3 regions of the Serratia ureilytica genome follow, and region 2 is predicted to be linked to each of the others. Evidence: predicted binding sites of a transcription regulator. Region 2 holds the regulator's gene; each other region holds the start of a gene.
The links. Region 2 encodes PurR, which represses purine synthesis genes. Its sites were predicted from a motif close to CANGCAAACGTTTGCNTG; they were not measured.
Positions count from the first base shown of each region.

Region 1: pyrD (quinone-dependent dihydroorotate dehydrogenase) is a predicted target of PurR. The motif match lies at 2,907-2,924, and genes of this name have one in related genera.
Region 3: raiA (ribosome-associated translation inhibitor RaiA) is a predicted target of PurR. The motif match lies at 3,888-3,905, and genes of this name have one in related genera.

Region 1 covers NZ_CP071320.1:3,200,523-3,207,859, forward strand. The annotation lists gene J0X03_RS15075 (YcbX family protein) at 1-1,071, shown strand, start outside; gene J0X03_RS15080 (cell division protein ZapC) at 1,078-1,626, opposite strand; gene pyrD (quinone-dependent dihydroorotate dehydrogenase) at 1,803-2,813, opposite strand; gene ssuE (NADPH-dependent FMN reductase) at 3,072-3,650, shown strand; gene J0X03_RS15095 (sulfonate ABC transporter substrate-binding protein) at 3,675-4,640, shown strand; gene ssuD (FMNH2-dependent alkanesulfonate monooxygenase) at 4,660-5,808, shown strand; gene ssuC (aliphatic sulfonate ABC transporter permease SsuC) at 5,820-6,614, shown strand; gene ssuB (aliphatic sulfonates ABC transporter ATP-binding protein) at 6,611-7,337, shown strand, end outside.
Region 2 covers NZ_CP071320.1:2,767,138-2,774,474, forward strand. The annotation lists gene gloA (lactoylglutathione lyase) at 204-611, shown strand; gene rnt (ribonuclease T) at 689-1,372, shown strand; gene J0X03_RS12860 (Grx4 family monothiol glutaredoxin) at 1,441-1,788, opposite strand; gene J0X03_RS12865 (C40 family peptidase) at 2,205-3,023, shown strand; gene sodB (superoxide dismutase [Fe]) at 3,224-3,802, shown strand; gene cydH (cytochrome bd-I oxidase subunit CydH) at 3,867-3,956, opposite strand; gene purR (HTH-type transcriptional repressor PurR) at 4,278-5,303, shown strand; gene punR (DNA-binding transcriptional activator PunR) at 5,291-6,247, opposite strand; gene punC (purine nucleoside transporter PunC) at 6,371-7,337, shown strand, end outside.
Region 3 covers NZ_CP071320.1:4,144,412-4,151,748, reverse strand. The annotation lists gene J0X03_RS19665 (3-deoxy-7-phosphoheptulonate synthase) at 1-660, shown strand, start outside; gene tyrA (bifunctional chorismate mutase/prephenate dehydrogenase) at 664-1,785, shown strand; gene pheA (bifunctional chorismate mutase/prephenate dehydratase) at 1,841-2,998, opposite strand; Phe leader region at 3,041-3,167, opposite strand; gene J0X03_RS19650 (hypothetical protein) at 3,119-3,166, opposite strand; gene raiA (ribosome-associated translation inhibitor RaiA) at 3,290-3,631, opposite strand; gene bamD (outer membrane protein assembly factor BamD) at 3,944-4,675, opposite strand; gene rluD (23S rRNA pseudouridine(1911/1915/1917) synthase RluD) at 4,807-5,784, shown strand; gene yfiH (purine nucleoside phosphorylase YfiH) at 5,784-6,515, shown strand; gene clpB (ATP-dependent chaperone ClpB) at 6,646-7,337, shown strand, end outside.

The DNA.
Region 1 (7,337 bases), 430 kb from region 2:
GTTAAATCACTGCGCGGCTTGCAGCTTTCCTACGCCCAGGTCGGCAGCAGCGGTCTGGCCTTTGACCGCAACTTTATGATCACCGAACCGGACGGCACCTTTATTACCGCGCGCCAATATCCGCAGATGGTGTTGTTCACGCCGGCGCTGTTGCCGGACGGGCTGTTTCTGACCGCGCCGGACGGTGAAAGCGCCGCCATTCGCTTCAGCGACTTCGCAGCCACGCCGCAGCCGACCGAGGTGTGGGGCAACCATTTCACCGCGCTGATCGCGCCGGATGAGATCAACCGCTGGCTGAGCGGCTACTTCCAGCGCGACGTGCAGCTGCGCTGGCTGGGGCCGGAGCTGACCCGCCGGGTCAAGAAACACCCTGAAATCCCGCTGACGTTTGCCGACGGCTACCCTTATCTGCTGATTAACCAAGCCTCGTTCAACGACCTGCAGCAGCGTTGCCCCGGCAGCATCAAGCTGGAACAGTTCCGCCCCAATCTGGTGGTGAGCGGCGCTACCGCCTGGGCTGAAGACGGCTGGCAGGTGATCCGCGTCGGCGATGTGATGTTCGATCTGGTGAAACCCTGCAGCCGCTGCGTGCTCACCACCGTCAGCACCGAGCGTGGCCGCAAGCACCCGAGCGGCGAACCGCTCAGCACGCTGCAAAAATTCCGCTCCGCCGACAACGGCGACATCGATTTCGGCCAGAATATGATCGCGCGCAACAGCGGCATCATTCGCGTGGGCGATACGGTGGAAGTCTTGTCAACCAAGCCGCCGCGCCCTTATGGCGCAGGTAAAGTGGTGGAGAGCGTGCAGGCGCCGCAGGACAGCGCGCACAGCGTCACGATCGAATATGAAGGAAAGGTATTTACCGGCAATAACCAGCAGATCCTGCTCGAACAACTGGAACAGCAAGGCATTCGCGTGCCTTACTCGTGCCGCGCCGGGATTTGCGGCAGCTGCCGCATTACATTGCTGAGCGGTGAAGTCGCGCCCCTGAAGAAAAGCGCGCTGGGCGACAACGGCACCATCCTGTGCTGCAGCTGCATCCCGAAAACTGATTTGACGTTGGCGTAATCCGCCTTATACCGCCCTGTCGTAAGCCGGGGCGGCGCTTTCATCCTGCGCGCAAGGTTTCAGCCGATCGTGCATCACCTTGATGGCGTCACCCAAGACCATGGTGCGGCCGGCGACCGTCAGCTGATTTTGCGCCAGCAGGCACAGGCTGGCGTTATCCCCGGCCTCGACCACCAGCAGGCGCGCTTCCGCGCCGCTTTCCATCACTTTCACCGCCGCCAGCTCGCCGTTTTTCGGCTGCAACGGGTAGTGCTGCTGCGAGAAATGCCAGCTCTTCGGCATCAGCGGTTTCAGGAAGCGGTAGGCGACCAGCGCATTCAACACCAGCTCGGCGCGCTGTTCATGGCTCAGCTTGACCTGCTTGCACTGTTCTTCATAGGTGAAATAAAGGGCGGCGTCATCCACGCAAAAAGCGCATTCATCGAAGGCGTCCGGCGTTAACATTTTGGCCGGGAAACGTGAACGAAAGATCATACCATTAGCTAAATCCAGCATTAGCCGATCGTGTTCGGCATCAAAATACCAACGCCAATTATCGTCAGGTTTTATCTTCATTTCGTATCCTTCTCGCTGCCCATGCCAACGCCGCACTCACCCTAAAAGGCGATTTTATCACCGATGAAATAGCTTAAACATCGGATAATTCCGCGAACGATATTTAAGCTAACGAACAAAATATAGACGAGCCGGGGGCAGAAATAAACCCCCGGAATAAAATGAGAGGAAAAATATTAGATATGGGTAACGATATCTTTAATCAAACGCGGGCCGTGATAGATAAATCCGGAATAAATTTGCAGCAGGCTCGCGCCGGCCTCCATTTTTTCGCGCGCCGCCGTCAGCGAATCGATGCCGCCTACGCCGATAATCGGCAGACGCCCTTGCAGTTCGGTGGAGAGGCGACGGATCACTTCGGTGCTGCGTGATTGCAACGGACGCCCACTTAACCCGCCCGCTTGTTCGCAGTAATTCAGCCCTTGGATCAATTTTCGATCCAACGTGGTATTGGTGGCGATCACGCCATCGATATTATGCCGCACCAGGCTATCGGCAATTTGGATCAATTCTTCTTCAGAAAGATCCGGCGCGATCTTTACCGCCACCGGCACATATTTGTGATGGCGCGCATGTAATTCCTGCTGCTTATTTTTAATCGCAGCCAAAAGATCGTCCAACGCTTCGCCATACTGTAAGGATCGTAACCCCGGCGTATTCGGTGAAGAGATGTTAATCGCGATATATCCGGCATACGGATAAACTTTATCCATGCAGATCAAATAATCGTCTTTGCCCTGCTCGACCGGCGTGTCTTTATTCTTGCCGATATTGATCCCAAGAATGCCGCCGAAATGGGATTTCTTAACGTTTTCAACCAGATTGTCCACACCATGGTTATTGAACCCCATGCGGTTAATCAGGCCTTCCGCCTCAACCACGCGGAACAAGCGCGGCTTGTCGTTGCCCGGTTGCGGACGCGGCGTCACGGTGCCGACTTCCACATGGCCGAAGCCCATCGCGCCGAACGCATCGATGCATTCGCCGTTTTTATCCAGACCGGCGGCCAATCCCAGCGGGTTTTTAAACGACAGCCCCATGCAGCTGACCGGTTTGGTCGGCACGGACTGACGGACAAGAAACGCTAATGGGGTGCCGGTAATACGGCTGAGCTGACGAAAGGTCACTTCGTGCGCGCGCTCCGGATCGAGCTGGAACAACGCTTTCCTGATGAGGGGGTAGTACATGGACTCTCCTGATTTCCCGGTTGCAAACCGGGGGCGTATTATCCGGTATCCCCCGCCTAATTGGAATTGATTAAAGGCAAAAAAAGCCGTTTTTACGCAATCGTTTTCCCTCTTCATCGCCAAATCGGCGCCAATCCGCTTTTACGCATATCCAAATCAAAAAATGAGATTTAAAAAACGCGCCCGGTTGCTGGTAGGTTTAAAACACTTCCCATTAATTTTCTAATTAAACCTAACTTTTAGTTATAAGGAGTGGCAATGCGCGTTATATCACTGGCCGGTAGCCCACGCATCCCATCACGTTCCGCCGCGCTGCTCTCGCTGAGTCAGAACTGGCTGCGGCAACAAGGGGTGGAGGTGACGGCCTATACCCTGCACGACTTCGATGCCGAAGATCTGCTGTACGCCAACTTCAACAGTCCGGCGATCAAGGCGTTTGCCGACCAGCTGGCGCAGGCCGACGGCCTGCTGATTTCCACACCGGTTTATAAAGCGTCGTTCTCCGGCGCGCTGAAAACCCTGCTGGACCTGCTGCCGGAACGCGCGCTGGACCATAAAGTGGTGCTGCCGCTGGCGACCGGCGGTTCTGTCGGTCACATGCTGGCGGTGGACTATGCGCTGAAACCGGTGCTGGCGGCGCTCAAAGCGCAAGAGGTGCTGCACGGCGTGTTCGCCGACGACAGTCAGATCCAGCTGACCGGCGAAAGCGCCACGCTCACCGACGCCGTGGCCGCCCGGTTGGAAGAAGCGCTCGCCAGTTTCTATCTGGCGCTTGGGCGCCGCAAACCGCCCGCGCTGCGCGTCGCCTCGCCGCTGACGGCGCGTCAAACCGCCTGAAATGCCTGGAAAAGGAGAGCCTGAATGAAACAACGCAACGCTTTGCGACGTTGGCTGAACGCAGCGGCCTTCACCGGCCTGCTGTCGCTGGTCTGGGCCAACGCCGCCGTCGCGCAGGATCCGGCGCAATTTCGCATCGGTTACCAGAAAGGATCGGTGAGTCTGGTGCTGGCGAAAAGCCACCGGCTGCTGGAGGAGCGCTTCCCCGCCACCCGCATCAGTTGGATTGAATTTCCCGCCGGCCCGCAGATGCTGGAAGCCTTGAACGTCGGCAGCATCGATCTGGGCAGCACCGGTGATATTCCGCCGATCTTCGCGCAGGCCGCCGGGGCGGACCTGCTGTATGTCGGCGTTGAGCCTCCCAAACCGAAGGCGGAAGTGATCCTGGTGCCGGAAAACAGCCCGATCAAAACCGTCGCCGATCTGAAAGGCCATAAGGTCGCATTTCAGAAAGGATCCAGCTCACACAACCTGCTGCTGCGATCGCTGCAAAAGGCCGGCCTGAAATTTACGGATATCCAACCCGCCTACCTGACCCCCGCCGATGCGCGCGCCGCATTCCAGCAGGGCAACGTCGATGCCTGGGCTATCTGGGATCCTTATTATTCCGCCGCGCTGCTGCAAGGCGGCGTTCGGGTGCTCGGCGACGGCACCGATCTGAACCAGACCGGTTCCTTCTATCTGGCGGCGCGCCCTTATGTCGAAGCCAATGGCGCCTTTATCAGCCAGGTCCTGACGGTGCTGACCCAGGCCGATGCGCTCACCCGCAGCGACCGGGCGCAAAGCGTGACCTTGCTGGCCAACGCCATGGGGCTGCCGGAACCGGTGATCGCCAGCTATCTGGATCACCGTCCCCCGACCGCCATCACACCGCTCGATGCGCATACGATCGCCGCGCAGCAGCAAACCGCCGACCTGTTTTACGCCAACCGGCTGGTGCCGGTGAAGGTCGACATCTCGCAACGCATCTGGCGCCCAAGCGCGCAATAAATACGGGAGAGCATTGACGATGAGCCTGAACGTTTTCTGGTTTTTACCCACCCACGGCGACGGCCACTATCTTGGCAGCGCACAGGGCGCTCGCAGCGTCGATCACGGTTACTTGCAACAAATCGCCCAAGCGGCGGACCGACTGGGATTCGGCGGCGTGCTGATCCCCACCGGTCGCTCTTGCGAGGACTCCTGGCTGGTGGCCGCCTCGCTGATCCCGGTCACCCAGCGGCTGAAATTTTTGGTCGCGCTGCGGCCGGGTATCATCTCCCCTACGCTGGCGGCGCGTCAGGCGGCGACGCTGGATCGCCTGTCCAACGGCCGCGCCCTGTTCAATCTGGTCACCGGCGGCGATCCGGAAGAGCTGGCGGCGGAGGGGTTGCATCTCAGTCATGAAGAGCGTTACGAAGCCTCGACCGAGTTCACTCATATCTGGCGCAGGGTGCTGGAAGGTGAAACCGTCGATTTCCACGGCAAGCATATTCAGGTGAAAGGCGCCAAACTGCTGTTCCCGCCGGTGCAGCAACCGCGCCCGCCGCTCTATTTCGGCGGATCCTCCGCCGCCGCGCAGGATCTGGCCGCCGAGCAGGTAGAAATGTACCTCACCTGGGGAGAGCCGCCGGCACAGGTCAAAGAGAAGATCGAAGAGGTGCGCGCCAAAGCGGCGGCGAAGGGCCGGCAGGTACGCTTCGGCATCCGTCTGCACGTCATCGTGCGGGAAACCACCGAAGAAGCCTGGCGCGCCGCCGATCGGCTGATCGCTCACCTCGATGAGGAAACCATCGCCAACGCGCAGCAGGCCTTTGCCCGCTTCGACTCCGTCGGCCAACGGCGCATGGCGGCGCTGCACGGCGGCAAGAAGGATAATCTGGAGATCAGCCCGAACCTGTGGGCCGGCATCGGCCTGGTGCGCGGCGGCGCCGGCACCGCGCTGGTGGGCGATGGCCCGACGGTCGCGGCGCGCATGCAGGAATACGCCGATCTGGGCATCGACACCTTTATTCTCTCCGGCTATCCGCATCTGGAAGAGGCCTACCGCGTCGGCGAACTGCTGTTTCCGCACCTCGATCTGGCGCAGGAGGAAACGCCCGCGCGCCTTCAACCGGTGCGCCCGCAGGGCGAAGTGGTGGCCAACATCTATGTTCCGCAAAAAGTGTCGCAGAGCTGAGGAGCGCCCCGATGGCAAAGAACGCGCAACGCATCCTGTACCGGCTGGCCCCTTGGGCGCTGCCGCTGGCGCTGGTGATCATCTGGCAAGTCGCCGTCGAAACCGGCTGGCTGTCCAACCGCATTTTGCCGGCGCCGAGTGCGGTGCTGGCCGCCTTCTGGCGCCTGAGCCAAAGCGGCGAACTGTGGCAGCACCTGAGCATCAGCAGCCAGCGTGCGTTGTTAGGCTTTGGCATCGGCGGCAGCATCGGACTGATTCTCGGCTTTATTACCGGGCTGTCGCGCTGGGGTGAACGCCTGTTGGACAGTTCGGTGCAAATGATCCGCAACGTGCCGCACCTGGCGCTAATCCCACTGGTGATCCTGTGGTTCGGCATCGATGAATCCGCCAAGATCTTTCTGGTGGCGCTCGGCACGTTGTTCCCGATTTATCTCAATACCTATCACGGCATCAAAAACATCGATCGCGGCCTGCTGGAGATGGCGCGCAGCTACGGTCTGAGCGGTTTTCGCCTGTTCACGCAGGTAGTGCTGCCGGGCGCGTTGCCGTCGATTATGGTCGGCGTGCGTTTCGCCCTCGGGTTCATGTGGTTGACGCTGATCGTCGCCGAAACCATCTCGGCCAACTCCGGCATCGGTTATCTGGCGATGAACGCGCGTGAATTTCTGCAAACCGACGTGGTGGTGGTGGCGATCGTGCTGTACGCCCTGCTCGGCAAGCTGGCAGACGTGGGCGCGCAACTGCTGGAACGCGTCTGGCTGCGCTGGCATCCGGCCTATCAACTGAAACAGGGAGAAGCGCTATGACCCTTCCCGCTCGCCTTGTGCAAGGCACGCCGGTGACGCTGGAGTCCATCGGCAAACGTTACGGCAACCGCACCGTGCTGGATAACATTCAGCTACGCATCTCTGCCGGGCAGTTCGTGGCGGTGGTCGGCCGCAGCGGCTGCGGCAAGAGCACCCTGCTGCGTCTGTTGGCCGGCCTGGAACAGGCCAGCAGCGGCGCGCTGCTCAGCGGCAATGCGCCGCTTGCCGCCGCCAAAGAGGATACCCGGCTGATGTTTCAGGATGCGCGCCTGTTGCCGTGGAAAACGGTGATCGACAACGTGGGTCTGGGGCTGCGCGGCCACTGGCGCGACGCGGCGCTGCAGGCGCTGGCCGCGGTCGGTTTGGCGGATCGCGCCCGCGACTGGCCGGCGGCGCTGTCCGGCGGACAAAAGCAGCGGGTCGCCCTGGCACGCGCGTTGATCCACCGCCCCCGCCTGCTGCTGCTGGACGAACCGCTCGGGGCGCTGGATGCCCTGACGCGCATCGAGATGCAAGGGCTGATAGAATCGCTGTGGCAACAGCACGGTTTTACCGTACTGCTGGTGACGCACGACGTCAGCGAAGCCATCGCGCTGGCGGATCGGGTGATCCTGATTGAAGAGGGCCACATCGGACTGGATCTGAGCATCGATCTGCCGCGGCCACGCCGTAAGGGTTCAGCCAGGCTGGCGGAACTGGAAGCTGAAGTGCTGGAGCGGGTGT
Region 2 (7,337 bases):
GCGGAATTGATAATTGATTGTGCAGATCAATTACTTCGTATCGATCGGTACACTCGATCAATATTTAAACACCCATGGCGAGGGGGCAAAAAGTGACATCGTCACCAACTCGTCACGTTGAATTCCCTTGCGGGACAAGGCTATACTCGCTTGTGCTTCAATCCACCCGCCGTCTGCCACGGCACAGTCAATTCAGAGGAATTATGCGCTTACTCCATACCATGATCCGCGTCGGTGATCTGCAACGCTCCATCGACTTCTACACCAAGGTATTAGGCATGCGCCTGCTGCGCACCAGCGAAAACCCGGAGTACAAATACTCGCTGGCTTTTGTCGGCTATACGGAAGAGAGCGAAGGCGCGGTTATCGAACTGACCTATAACTGGGGCACCGACAGCTACGACATGGGCACCGCCTTCGGCCACCTGGCGCTGGGCGTGGACGACGTCGCCGCCACCTGCGACAACATCCGCCGCGCCGGCGGCAACGTCACCCGTGAGGCCGGCCCAGTGAAAGGCGGCACCACGGTGATCGCGTTCGTCGAAGATCCGGACGGTTATAAAATCGAGCTGATCGAAAACAAACACGCCGGCCAAGGCCTCGGCCACTAAGCCTCTCTCGGGGCGCGCCTGCGCCCCGCTGATTCTCCGCGCGATAGCGCCTGCAACCGGGCGCAAAATTTGCCATAATGCGCGCTGCATTCGATGAAGATAAGAAACTGATGGCCGAAAAAAGTGATCTTAACGCCCTGAGTGGTCGTTTTCGTGGGTTTTATCCCGTAGTAATAGATGTTGAAACCGCCGGCTTCAACGCCAATACCGATGCGCTGCTGGAAATCGCCGCCGTGACGCTGAAAATGGATGAAGACGGCTGGCTGCAGCGCGACGAAACCCTGCACTTCCACGTGGAGCCTTTCGAGGGCGCCAACCTGCAACCGGAAGCGCTGGCGTTTAACGGCATCGATCCGCACAACCCGCTGCGCGGTGCGGTCAGCGAATACGACGCGCTGCACGCCATTTTCAAAGCGGTGCGCAAAGGGCTCAAGGATCGCGGTTGCAACCGGGCCATTATCGTCGCGCACAACGCCAACTTCGATCACAGCTTCCTGATGGCCGCGGCCGAACGCGCCGGTTTGAAGCGTAATCCGTTCCATCCGTTCGCCACCTTCGACACCGCTGCGCTGAGCGGCCTGGTGCTGGGGCAAACGGTGCTGGCCAAAGCCTGCATCGCTGCCGGCATGCCGTTCGACAGCAGCCAGGCGCACTCCGCGCTGTACGACACCGAACAAACCGCCCTGCTGTTTTGTGAGCTGGTTAACCGCTGGAAGCGTCTCGGCGGCTGGCCGCTGCCCGCCGGCGACCTCGCCGAATAAGCCCAATAAAAAAGGCGGCCCAGTTTGCACTGGCGCCGCCCGTTACGCGATAACCGCACGTCTGTCGATTAAGACTGCTGGTCTTCCTGCGCTTTATACTTTTCTGCCGTTTCTTTGATCAGCTGCTGCAATTCGCCGCGCTGATACATTTCGATGATGATATCGCAACCGCCGACCAGTTCACCGTCTACCCACAGCTGCGGGAAAGTCGGCCAGTTGGCGTATTTTGGCAACTCGGCGCGGATGTCCGGGTTTTGCAGAATATCCACATAGGCGAAACGCTCGCCGCAGGCGGACAGCGCTTGCACAGCCTGCGCAGAGAAGCCGCAGCTCGGCAGCTTTGGCGAACCCTTCATGTACAGCAGAATCGGGTTTTCAGCGATCTGGTGCTGAATTTTTTCAAGTGTCGTCGTCATTTATTGCTTCCTCAAGCCACATTTCATGGCTACAACATGCATCACGCGGGCTATTGTAGCGGCTGGAACAGTCGCAAGAAAACGCCATCTTTTGCAAGGATATTCGCCCGCCGCCGATCGCGTTTCACCGGCCACGTCATTCCGGTCAAAACATACGTTGAGAATAACATTTTTAATCCGACCATTTCACTAATATATTGCGCCGCGATGACGGCGCGGCTTAATTATATCCGCTACCGCCGCCTGGCGCTTTTTTATACATCAACAGGCTGATTTTAAACCAAAAAAAATGTCATTAACGTTTTCTCACAATATGGATTATTATTTATGAGTTCTTCGCTGTTTTATATGGCGAAATTCGGGAATACTGTAACTCTTTCGATATCCGTTTCGGGGCCAAGGTTGGTGACGTCGACATGCGTTTAATTCTTACGCTCTTTGCGCTGCTGTTTACGCAGCTCTTCTTCAATTTGGCGCACGCTGCGCCACAGGCGCGTGTTGCCGCCGAGCAGCGTAAAAGCCATGCCAATGAAGCGCGGCCCGATGACCGCAGAAAAAAGAAAGCGGATAAAGCCGCCAAAAAAGCCAAAGTGACGGCCCCCGAGAAAAAAACCAAGACCGCCAAGGTCAAAAGCGAGAAAAGCGCGAAAAAGATCGTCAGCGCCAAACCCAAGGCCAAAGCGCAGAAAACCGCCAAAATTAAAGTCACCCCGCCGAAAAAGGGCTACAAAAAAGGCTATGGCCGCCACCGCGAAGCCGGTATGGCCACCGCCAAGCTGGCGCGTGATGAAAAACCATTGAAACTCAGCCCAGCGCACAAAAAGCGTTACCAGCACGCCAAGCAGACCGCGATGGCCAAGCTGATGGATCAGATGGGCAAGCCTTACCGCTGGGGCGGCAGCTCGCCGCGCACCGGCTTTGACTGCAGCGGCCTCATCTATTACGCCTATAAAGACGTGGTGAAAATCAAGATGCCGCGCACCGCCAACGAAATGTATCACCTGCGCGACGCGGCGCCGATCAAGAAAAGCGAACTGGAAAGCGGCGATCTGGTGTTCTTCCGCATTAACAACCGCGGCGTGGCGGATCATGTCGGCGTCTACCTCGGCAACGGCAAATTCATCCAGTCGCCGCGCACCGGCGAAGAGATCCGCATCAGCCAGCTCGATAACGACTATTGGCAGAACCACTACATCGGCGCTCGCCGCGTAGTAACGCCGAAAACCATCCGTTAATTCCCTGCTCTTCGCGGTTGCGGCCTCGGCCGCAACCGCCTGCTCAAGCTATCGCCCATCGCACTCCCCCACGCGCATTTCTCGCTTTTCCTCCTGTTTTTTATGATGAAAATTGTTAAGATTGAATGACCACAATAAAAAACGGCCCATCCGGCGTTCGCCCCGGCGAGAAGCTGAATGGCGCTGTAAAGGAGGAAGCAATGTCGTTTGAATTACCTGCATTACCGTATGAGAAAAACGCGCTCGAGCCGCACATCTCCGCCGAGACTCTGGAATACCACTACGGCAAACACCACAACACCTACGTGGTTAACCTGAACAACCTGGTGAAAGGCAGCGAGTTCGAAGGCAAATCGCTCGAAGAGATCATCAAGACCTCTAACGGCGGCGTGTTCAACAACGCCGCGCAGGTGTGGAACCACACCTTCTACTGGCACTGCCTGTCGCCACAGGGCGGCGGTGAACCGCAGGGCGAACTGGCGGCGGCGATCGTCAAATCCTTCGGCTCTTTCGCTGCGTTCAAAGAGCAGTTCACCGATGCCGCCGTGAAAAACTTCGGTGCCGGCTGGACCTGGCTGGTAAAAAAACCGGACGGCGCGCTGGCGATCGTCAACACTTCCAACGCGGCAACCCCGCTGACCGGCGAAGACAAACCGCTGCTGACCGTTGACGTGTGGGAACACGCGTATTACATCGATTACCGCAATGCGCGTCCAAAATACCTGGAAAACTTCTGGGCGTTGGTCAACTGGACCTTCGCGGCGGAAAACCTGGCGTAAGCGCAGGGCTTGCCTAAGTGATGAGGCGCAGCTTGGCTGCGCCTTTTTTAAAACTGGCGGGAAATCAGTTCAACGCGGCGACAAAGCTGAAAGCGATGATCATCGCCAATGCGCAAACGGTGGTGAACAGCGACATCTTCAGATCGGTATCCATGACAACTCCTTTAAAATGGGCTTTCCTAAGGATAAAAGGCGCACAATTAGTACGTCAAATCATTTTCCCACAGTTCGCCGATAAAATCTTGTTATCATTTCCCGGTTTATAATCTCGATTACCTCTTCCACTTTTGTTCAATATGCGACAAAATTCGCAGTTCACAACTGCGTACCGGCATTCATGCCCCTCCTGATTAGCGCTGACGACTTCAACACTAAAAACTCAGTTTTCGCTTCTCTGGAGAAGGATCTACGTAGGCAAACGATTAACATCACACTTACATGCTGTAAACATGTGAGTTCAGGAGTCATTCCTTACATGGCAACGATTAAAGATGTGGCCAAACGCGCGGGCGTTTCCACCACCACCGTTTCGCACGTCATCAATAAGACTCGTTTCGTCGCCGAAGAGACCAAAGCGGCCGTGTGGGCCGCCATCAAAGAGCTGCACTACTCGCCGAGCGCCGTGGCGCGCAGCCTGAAAGTCAATCACACCAAGTCTATCGGTCTGCTGGCCACCTCGAGCGAAGCGCCCTACTTTGCCGAAGTGATCGAGGCGGTGGAAAACAGCTGCTACAGCAAAGGCTATACCCTGATCCTGTGCAACTCGCACAACAATCTGGACAAACAGCGCGCCTACCTGGCGATGCTGGCGCAAAAGCGCGTCGACGGCCTGCTGGTCATGTGTTCCGAATACCCGGATCAGCTGCTGGGCATGCTGGAAGACTACCGCAACATCCCGATGGTGGTAATGGACTGGGGCGCCGCGCGCGGCGACTTCACCGACACCATCATCGATAACGCGTTCGAAGGCGGCTATCTGGCCGGCCGTTACCTGATCGAGCGCGGCCACCGCGATATCGGCGCTATCCCGGGCCAGCTGTCGCGCAACACCGGCGGCGGCCGTCATCAGGGCTTTATGAAGGCGCTGCAGGAAGCGCATATCGATATTCGCGAAGAGTGGATAGTCCAGGGTGACTTCGAGCCGGAGTCCGGTTACAAGGCGATGCATCAAATTCTGTCGCAGAAACAGCGACCGACCGCGGTATTCTGCGGCGGCGACATCATGGCGATGGGCGCCATCTGCGCCGCCGACGAACTGGGGCTGCGGGTGCCGCAGGATATTTCCGTGATCGGCTACGACAACGTGCGCAACGCCCGCTACTTCACCCCGGCGCTGACCACCATTCATCAGCCGAAAGAACGTCTGGGCGAAATGGCCTTCACCATGCTGCTGGATCGCATCATCAGCAAGCGCGAAGAATCGCAGGTGATCGAAGTGCATCCGAAGCTGGTCGAACGCCGTTCGGTCGCCGACGGTCCGTTCATCGACTACCGCCGCTGATCCTCCTCCCTACCGGAAGCCGGCACGGCTTCCGGTGCCGCCTCACTCAGCCACTCCTGATTCAGCGTCTCGCCATCGCCCAAATACGCCAGCAGCCAGCTCATCGCCGGTGACGGTTTATCCTGTTGCCAGGTCAGGCAGCAGGGGCTGGCGGGAAACGGCTGCTGCAACTGCAACGCCTTCAGCTCACCGCGCTGCACCCGCGGCAGCGCCAGATGCGCCGGCATCATGCCGACGCACAATCCGGCGCACAAACAGTCGAGCGCCGAGGTCCAGTCCGGCACCACCAGCCGCCGCTGGTTATCCAGCGTCCAGGTGACGCGCTTGGGCAGATTGCGCGAGGTGTCTTCCAGACAAAGCGCAGGGTACGGCCTCAACCGATCGTCATTCAACGGCCCTGCCAGCTGCGCCAGCGGATGCTGTGGGCTGACTACGCACAGCCAGTTCATATCCCCCATGTCGCGGAAAGCGAAGCCGCCGCCGACCGGCACCGCGCGGGTGGCGCCGATCGCCATGTCCACCCTGCCGTCCACCAACGCATCCCACACGCCGTTAAACACCTCGGGTTGCAGCATCAACTCGACGTCGGGGAAATGACGGTAGAAATCCAGCACCAGCTGGCGGCTGCGCTGCGGTTTGACGATGATGTCCACCGCGATATTCAGCTGACCGCGCCAGCCGTTGGCCACCTGTTGACAGTGGCGGCGGGTGTCGAGCATTTTTTTGATAACAGCTCGCGCATCCTTGATAAACAGCGCGCCGGCCGGCGTCAGTTCCACATCTCGGTGACGCCGCTCAAACAGCGGCACCGCCAGCCATTGCTCCAGCTGCCGCACGGTATAACTTACCGCCGACGGCACCCGGTGCAGCTCCTGCGCCGCCGCGCTGAAACTGCCGGTGCGCGCCACCGCATCAACGACCTCGAGAGAATATTCAGACCACATCGCTTTGCCTTCAATTTTTTTAACAGCACTTTGCAAATATTACCGTTTCACAAGCAGAGATCCAGCCGGATACACTGGCCGGCGCTAAAAACCTGCGACACTAAAATATTAACGAGAAATACCATGCGAAATTCCTTTGGTTTTATGTTCTACCTCGCCGGCCTGAGCATGCTGGGTTATCTGGCGACCGATATGTACCTGCCCGCCTTCGGCGCCATGCGGGAGGAACTGCAAATTTCCGCCGGCGCGGTCAGCGCCAGCCTGAGCATCTTTTTGGCCGGCTTCGCCTTCGCGCAGCTGCTGTGGGGGCCGCTCTCCGACCGTCTGGGACGCAAACCGGTATTGTTGATTGGCCTAACGCTGTTCGCGCTCGGCTGCCTGGGCATGCTGTGGGTGGAAAATGCCGCGCAGCTCTGGATACTGCGCTTTATTCAGGCCGTAGGTGTCTGTTCCGCCGCCGCCATCTGGCAAGCGCTGGTGGTCGACCGCTATCGTGAAGGCCAGGCCAACCGCGTATTCGCCACCATCATGCCGCTGGTGGCGCTATCGCCGGCGCTGGCGCCGCTGCTGGGCGCCTGGCTGCTGAACCACGCCAGCTGGCGCGCGATCTTCGCCGTGCTGCTGGCCATCACCGCCTTGTTGCTGTTGCCGACGCTGCTGCTCAAAGAGAACGCCAGGCCAAAACCCGCCGTCGACGCGCCAAAAAGCAGCGTCAGTTTTTGGCAATTATTGAAATCCCCGGTATTCAGTGGCAATGTCGCCATGTACGCCGCCTGTTCGGCCGGTTTCTTCGCCTGGCTGACCGGCTCGCCGTTTATCCTCGGTGATATGGGCTACGGCCCGAGCGACATCGGCCTGAGCTATGTGCCGCAGACGCTGGCCTTCCTGCTGGGCGGTTACGGGTGCCGCGCCGCGCTCAAGCGCATCAATGGCAAAACCCTGCTGCCGTGGCTGCTGGTAGCTTATGCTGTCAGCATGGTGGCCCTGTATCTGGTGGCAACCCTGACCAATCCGACGCTCACCACGCTCCTGATCCCGTTCTGCGTGATGGCGCTGGTCAACGGCGCCGGCTATCCGATCATGGTGGCCA
Region 3 (7,337 bases), 1.4 Mb from region 2:
CCGTTGGCTACCGAAGCGTTGGATCCGAACAGCCCGCAGTACCTGGGCGATTTGTTCAGCTGGTCGGCGATCGGCGCGCGTACCACCGAATCTCAGACCCACCGAGAAATGGCATCCGGCCTGTCGATGCCGGTCGGGTTCAAAAACGGCACCGACGGCAGCCTGGGCACCGCCATCAACGCCATGCGCGCCGCTGCCATGCCGCATCGCTTCGTCGGCATTAACCAGGCAGGCCAGGTTTGCCTGCTGCAGACTCAGGGCAACCCGGATGGGCACGTGATCCTGCGCGGCGGCAAAACTCCGAACTACAGCGCTGAGCACGTTGCGGCCTGTGAAAAACAGATGCTTGAGGCGGGACTCCACCCGTCCTTGATGATAGATTGCAGCCATGGCAACTCGAATAAAGACTATCGCCGTCAGCCGGCGGTTGCCGAGTCCGTGGTGGAGCAGATCAAGGCGGGTAACCGCTCAATCACCGGCATTATGCTGGAGAGCCATCTGCATGAGGGCAATCAGTCTTCCGAACAGCCGCGTGCAGACATGCGTTACGGTGTGTCCGTCACCGACGCCTGCATCAACTGGGAGAGTACGGAAACCCTGTTGCGCCATATGCATCAGGAACTCGGCGCTGCGCTGACGGCCCGCACGGGAGAAAAGTAAGTTATGGTGGCAGAACTGACCGCGCTGCGCGATCAAATCGATGAGGTGGATAAAGCGCTGCTGGATCTGCTGGCGAAACGCCTGCATCTGGTAGCGGAAGTGGGCGAAGTCAAAAGCCGTCATGGCCTGCCGGTTTACGTACCGGAGCGCGAAGCCGCGATGCTGGCCTCGCGCCGCCGGGAGGCGGAAAATCTCGGCGTGCCGCCGGATCTGATCGAAGATGTGTTGCGCCGCGTGATGCGCGAGTCATACGTCAGCGAGAACGATAAGGGCTTTAAAACCCTGTGCCCGCAGCTGCGGCCGATCGTCATTATCGGCGGCAACGGTCAAATGGGCAGGTTGTTCAATCGCTTGCTGACGTTGTCGGGTTATCAGGTCAGGGTGTTGGATCAGGAAGATTGGCCGCAGGCGGAGCAGCTGTTGGCGGATGCCGGCATGGTGATCGTCAGCGTGCCGATCCACGTGACCGAGCAGGTGATAAGCCGCCTGCCGACGCTGCCTGCCGATTGTATTCTGGTGGACCTGGCGTCGGTGAAGAACCGGCCTTTACACGCGATGTTGGCGGCGCACAGCGGCCCGGTGGTCGGTCTGCATCCGATGTTCGGCCCGGACGTGGGCAGCGTGGCCAAGCAGGTGGTGGTCTATTGCGACGGCCGCCAGCCGGAGGCGTATCAGTGGCTGCTTGAACAGTTGCAGGTGTGGGGGGCGCGGCTGCATCGCATCAGCGCGGCCGAGCACGATCAGAATATGGCGTTTATTCAGGCGCTGCGGCACTTCGCTACCTTCGCCTACGGGCTGCACCTGGCGGAAGAGAACGTGCAACTGGAGCAGCTGCTGGCGCTCTCTTCGCCAATCTACCGGTTGGAGCTGGCGATGGTTGGCCGCCTGTTCGCACAGGATCCGCAGCTGTACGCCGATATCATTATGTCGTCGGAAGAAAATGTGGCGCTGATTAAGCGTTACTACCAGCGCTTCGGCGAGGCGATAAAGCTGTTGGAGCATGGCGACAAACAGGCGTTTATCGAGAGCTTCCGCAAGGTAGAGCATTGGTTCGGCGATTACGCCCAGCGCTTCCTGGTGGAGAGCCGCACGCTGTTGCGGCAGGCTAACGACAGCCGGCAGTAAAACTGCGGGCAGTAAACATAAAGGGTTCGGCTTGGCCGAACCCTTTTTTACGGTTTCAGGATGGGTTGACCGGCACCACGGTGTCGCTTGGGTAACAGCCCAGCACCTTCAGCGAGCGGGTGATCGGCGCCAGATCGCGCAGCGCTTTTTGCATCGCCTCGGCGCGCAGGTTGGCCTGCACATCGATATAGAACATCTCCTCCCACGGATTGCCGTTGATCGGACGTGATTCCAGCTTGGTCATGATGATGCCGTTATCGCGCAATACCAGCAGCGCTTCGACCAGCGCGCCGGATTGTTGGCCGGTCGCCATGATCAGCGTGGTTTTTGCCGGCACCTGTTCGGAGACATCGATCGCTTTGCGCGCCAGCACGATGAAGCGAGTGATGTTTTGCTGCTGGTTGGCGAGATTGTGTTCCAGCACCTGCAACCCGTACAGCGCGCCGCCGGCCTCGCTGCCCAGTGCAGCCACCTTCGGTGAATTCAGCTTGGCGACTTTCTCCATCGCGGCCGCCGTGCTTTCGGTGTATTCGATTTTCCAGTGCGGGAAGCGGTTAAGGAACTGGCTGCACTGTTGGAACGGCTGCGGATGGCTGTAGACGGTTTCTATCTGGCTCAGATCGCTGTCGCCGGCGATCAGAACGCAGTGGTTGATAGGGTTAGTCAGTTCGCCGACGATCGACAGGCTGGTGTGTTGCAGCAGATCGTAGACCTCGTTTATCGAACCGGAGCTGGTGTTCTCGATCGGCAAAATCGCATAGTCCGCCTGGCCGGTTTCCACCTGGGCGAAAATATCCTGAAACTTCTGGCAGCCGCATTCGATCAGCCGATCGAAGTGGCGGGCAGCGTATTGGCGTGCCGCCAGATGTGAATAAGAGCCTTTCGGGCCGAGGAAAGCGATGCGGGCGGAATGCTGGCTGACGGGGTTGAGCTGGTGCTGCAACAGCGCCTGCTGGGTCAGAACGGAGTCTTCAATGATCAGTTGGAACAGGCGGGTGACGTAGAAACCGTCCAGGTCGTAAGGCTTGGCGGCGGCGATCAGCGCATCCAGCAGATCGCGTTCGCGCTCTTTGTCACGGATCGGGCGGTGAGAGTGCAGCTTAGTCTTGCCGACTTCGATCGCCAGCTCACGGCGTTCCGCCAGCAAGGCCAACAGTTTCAAGTCCAGTGCGCTGATGCGCTCGCGCAGCACCAATAACGGGTTGTCAGTCATAATCAGCTTCCGCCTTCAGTTCTTATTCGTTGTAAAACAGCCATAAAAAAAGCCCCCTGTTTCCAGGAGGCCTTGTTGTTCGTCTTCGCATTCTTTCTCACACGACGAAACGCCTCCCAGTCAGGGGAAGGTAAAAAAGAATGCGAAGAAAAACGGTGTGCGTGGCATGGTCTACCTAAGGTTAATGCGAACAGGTTTTAAAGTAACCGCTGGCTTTTACCCCGTCAACAAAAATACCCGACAAAAAACGCGCCCTCGGGCGCGTTTGATGCGGCAATCGCTGTCGGACGGTTATTCCTGCTCTTGCGTGACTTCCGGCACAATGTCTTTCACGCTGGCATTGCAGCGGCGCGCTTCGCCTTTGTGCTGCACTTTGTTCAACTGGCGCTCCAGTTTGGCGATCAGCTCGTTAACGGCGGTATACATGTCATCATGTTTGGCGCTGGCGACCAGCGGGCCGTTAGGCGTAGTAATGGTAGCGTCGGCGACAAACCCTTGCGGCTCTTTGGATAAGACGATATGCGGGTTAATCAGCTGGGTCTGCCATTTTTCCAGTTTGGTGAGACGGTCTTCGACGTGATTGCGGATTGCGGGAGTGATATCCATTTGTTTGCTGGTAATGTTCAATGTCATATAACTTACCTCTCTGTCTTTCCGTCTTGGTGAATCCAGCATACCCCGCTTTTTGTTTAAATGCGTGATGTAAATCACGATTTTTTGTCACTTTTTGCAAAGTTAGTTCAATCTGTGATTCAGCATTTGAATTGGCTATCTAATGCTTGAGAGTTGCCGCCGGATGGCGCATTATCGATGAGTTGACCGGTGAGGAGCGCTAGCTAACACCGTGTTTTTACTTGTGTATTTTTCCAGTAAAAACCAGGTCGACGCCAATGAAAACGGCAGCCTTGGCTGCCGTTTGGTTTTTCTGCCGTTGCCGACGCGCGCTTATTGTGGGTTGGCGGCGATCACTTTGGCCACTTTGTCAGCCTGGCCGTTCAGCTGCAGCTGCTTGTAGGCATTTTCCATCAGCGGCAACACGTCGTGCGTCGCTTTGGTATCCGGGAATTCACGCAACATCTGCTCGGCGCGATTAACGACCGCGACGTAAGCACCACGTTTAGTGTAGTATTCCGCCACCGAAAGCTCATACTTGGCCAAACGATCTTTCAGATACACCAAACGCTTGTTGGCGTCGGTCGCGTATTGGCTGTTCGGGTATTGCTGAATCAACTGGCTGAAGTCGCGGAACGCAGCGCGAGCGTGCTGAGGATCGCGGTCCGAACGGTCAACCCCGAAGAAGCCCTGCAGCGCGCTGTCATCAAGCGCCATATCGGTCAGGCCGCGCATGTACATCACGTAATCGATGTTCGGGTGCGTCGGATTCAGGCGCATGAAGCGATCGATGGATGCCTGAGCCATTGGCAAGTCGGCAGCCTTATAATAGGCGTAAATCAAATCCAGCTGGACCTGCTGGGAATACGGCCCGAAAGGATAGCGGTTATCTAACGCTTCGAGTTGCGTAATCGCGCCCTTGAAGTTACCGTCCTGCAGTTTTTGCTGCGCGGTAGCATAGATTTCCGAAGGCGGGTTGTCGGGAACCGCATCCTTGGATGTGGAGCAACCTGCCAGCGCCAGGCTCAACGTGGCTGCCGCCACCAGATATTTCATACGCGTCATGACGTTTTGATTATCCTCAGGGTGTTATTCCGGGAGACTGTCCGTTAAGCTCCCGACAAAGACCAGGTACAATAGCACATTATATTAAACGGCATCGCCGTGAAAACCCAACGTTAACGAAGAAGCTGCATATGGCACAACAAGTACAACTCACCGCAACGGTGGCCGAATCTCAACTCGGACAACGTTTAGATCAGGCTTTGGCCGAATTGTTCCCTGATTATTCACGATCTCGCATAAAAGAGTGGATCCTGGGCGATCGGGTGAAGGTCAATGGCAAAACGTCAAACAAACCGAAAGAGAAGGTGCTGGGCGGAGAGACAGTCGCCATCGATGCACAGATAGAAGAAGAAGCGCGTTGGGAGCCGCAGGATATCGCGCTGGATATCGTCTATGAAGACAGCGATATCCTGGTGATCAACAAGCCGCGCGATTTGGTGGTGCACCCTGGCGCCGGTAACCCGGACGGCACGGTGCTCAATGCGCTGCTGCATCACTACCCGGAAATCGCCGACGTGCCGCGTGCCGGCATCGTGCACCGTCTGGATAAAGACACCACCGGCCTGATGGTGGTGGCGAAAACCGTGCCGGCGCAAACCCGGCTGGTGGAGGCGCTGCAGGCGCGCGAAATCACCCGTGAATACGAAGCGGTGGCGATCGGCACCATGACGGCAGGCGGTACGGTAGAAGAACCCATCGCGCGCCATTCCACCAAGCGCACTCACATGGCGGTGCACCCGATGGGTAAGCTGGCGGTGACGCACTATCGCATTATGGAGCACTTCCGCGCGCACACTCGTCTGCGCTTGCGCCTGGAAACCGGCCGTACTCACCAGATCCGCGTGCACATGGCTTACATTAGCCATCCGCTGGTGGGCGATCCGCTGTACGGCGGCCGTCCGCGTCCGCCGAAAGGCGCTTCGGAGGCCTTCATCAACACGCTGCGCGGCTTTGACCGCCAGGCGCTGCACGCTACCATGCTGCGTTTGTATCACCCGATCAGCGGCATCCAGATGGAGTGGCATGCGCCGCTGCCGCAGGACATGGTTGATCTGATCAACGCGCTGAAGGCGGACACCGAAGAATTCAAAGATCAGATGGACTGGTAATGCGCTCGCTCATTCTGCCCGACTGGCCGTTGCCTCCCGGCGTTAAAGCTTGCAGCACCACGCGCGATGGTGGCGTCAGCCTGCCACCTTATGACTCGCTGAACCTCGGCGCTCACGTGGGCGACGAGGCGCAAGCGGTGAAGCGCAATCGGGAAAGGTTGGTTACCGCCGCCGGCTTGCCGCAGATGCCGGTATGGCTCGAGCAGGTGCACGGCACTCGCGTGGTGACGTTGACGGGACAAGCGCCCGCCGATCTGCGGGCGGATGCGGTGTACACCAACGTGCCGGGTCAGGTGTGCGCAGTGATGACGGCGGATTGTCTGCCGGTGCTGTTCTGCTCGCAGCACGGCGACGAAGTGGCAGCCGCTCACGCCGGTTGGCGTGGGCTATGCCACGGCGTGCTGGAGCAAACCGTGGCGGCGTTCAGCGCCGCACCGGGCCAAATCAGCGCCTGGCTGGGGCCGGCGATCGGCCCGCAGCAGTTCGAGGTCGGGCCGGAGGTGCGCGCCGCTTTCATGGCGGAAGACGCTGAGGCCGCAGCGGCATTTACCCCGCACGGCGATAAGTTTTTGGCTAATATCTACTTGCTGGCTCGCCAACGCTTGTTGCGTGCGGGCGTTCAGGCCATTTATGGCGGCGACCGCTGTACGGTTAACGAAATGAGCCATTTTTTCTCCTATCGACGCGATGGAATAACCGGACGTCTGGCAAGTTTAATCTGGCTGATATAACCTATTGAATTAGGACGATCCAACGACGCATGGCGTTGTACCGAAAATTTAGCGTCGAGATAACCTTGAAAATTTGAGGGATGACCTCATTTAATCTCCAGTAGCAATTTCGACCCATCTTGGAGGTGTTATGCGTCTGGATCGTCTTACCAACAAATTCCAGCTTGCCCTCGCCGATGCCCAGTCACTAGCCCTTGGGCACGACAACCAGTTTATTGAACCGCTACATCTGATGAGCGCCCTGCTCAATCAGGAAGGGGGCACGGTTCGTCCACTATTAACTTCCGCAGGTATCGATGCCGGGCGTGTGCGCACCGAGATCGAACAGGCGCTGTCCCGTTTACCGCAGGTAGAAGGCACCGGTGGCGACGTTCAACCGTCCCACGAGTTGGTGCGCGTTTTGAACCTGTGCGACAAGCTGGCGCAAAAGCGTGCGGACAAATTCATTTCTTCCGAGCTGTTTGTGCTTGCGGTGCTGGAAGACCGCGGCTCGTTGACCGACTTGTTGAAAGCGGCCGGCGCGACGGCCGACAAAATCAGCAAAGCCATTGAACAAATGAGAGGCGGTGACAGCGTGGAAGACCAAGGCGCCGAAGACCAACGGCAGGCATTGAAGAAATACACTATCGATCTGACCGAACGTGCTGAGCAGGGCAAGCTTGACCCGGTGATCGGCCGTGACGAAGAGATCCGTCGCACCATTCAGGTGCTGCAACGCCGTACCAAAAACAACCCGGTGTTGATCGGCGAGCCTGGCGTGGGTAAAACCGCCATCGTCGAAGGTCTGGCGCAGCGCATCATTAACGGCGAAGTGCCGGAAGG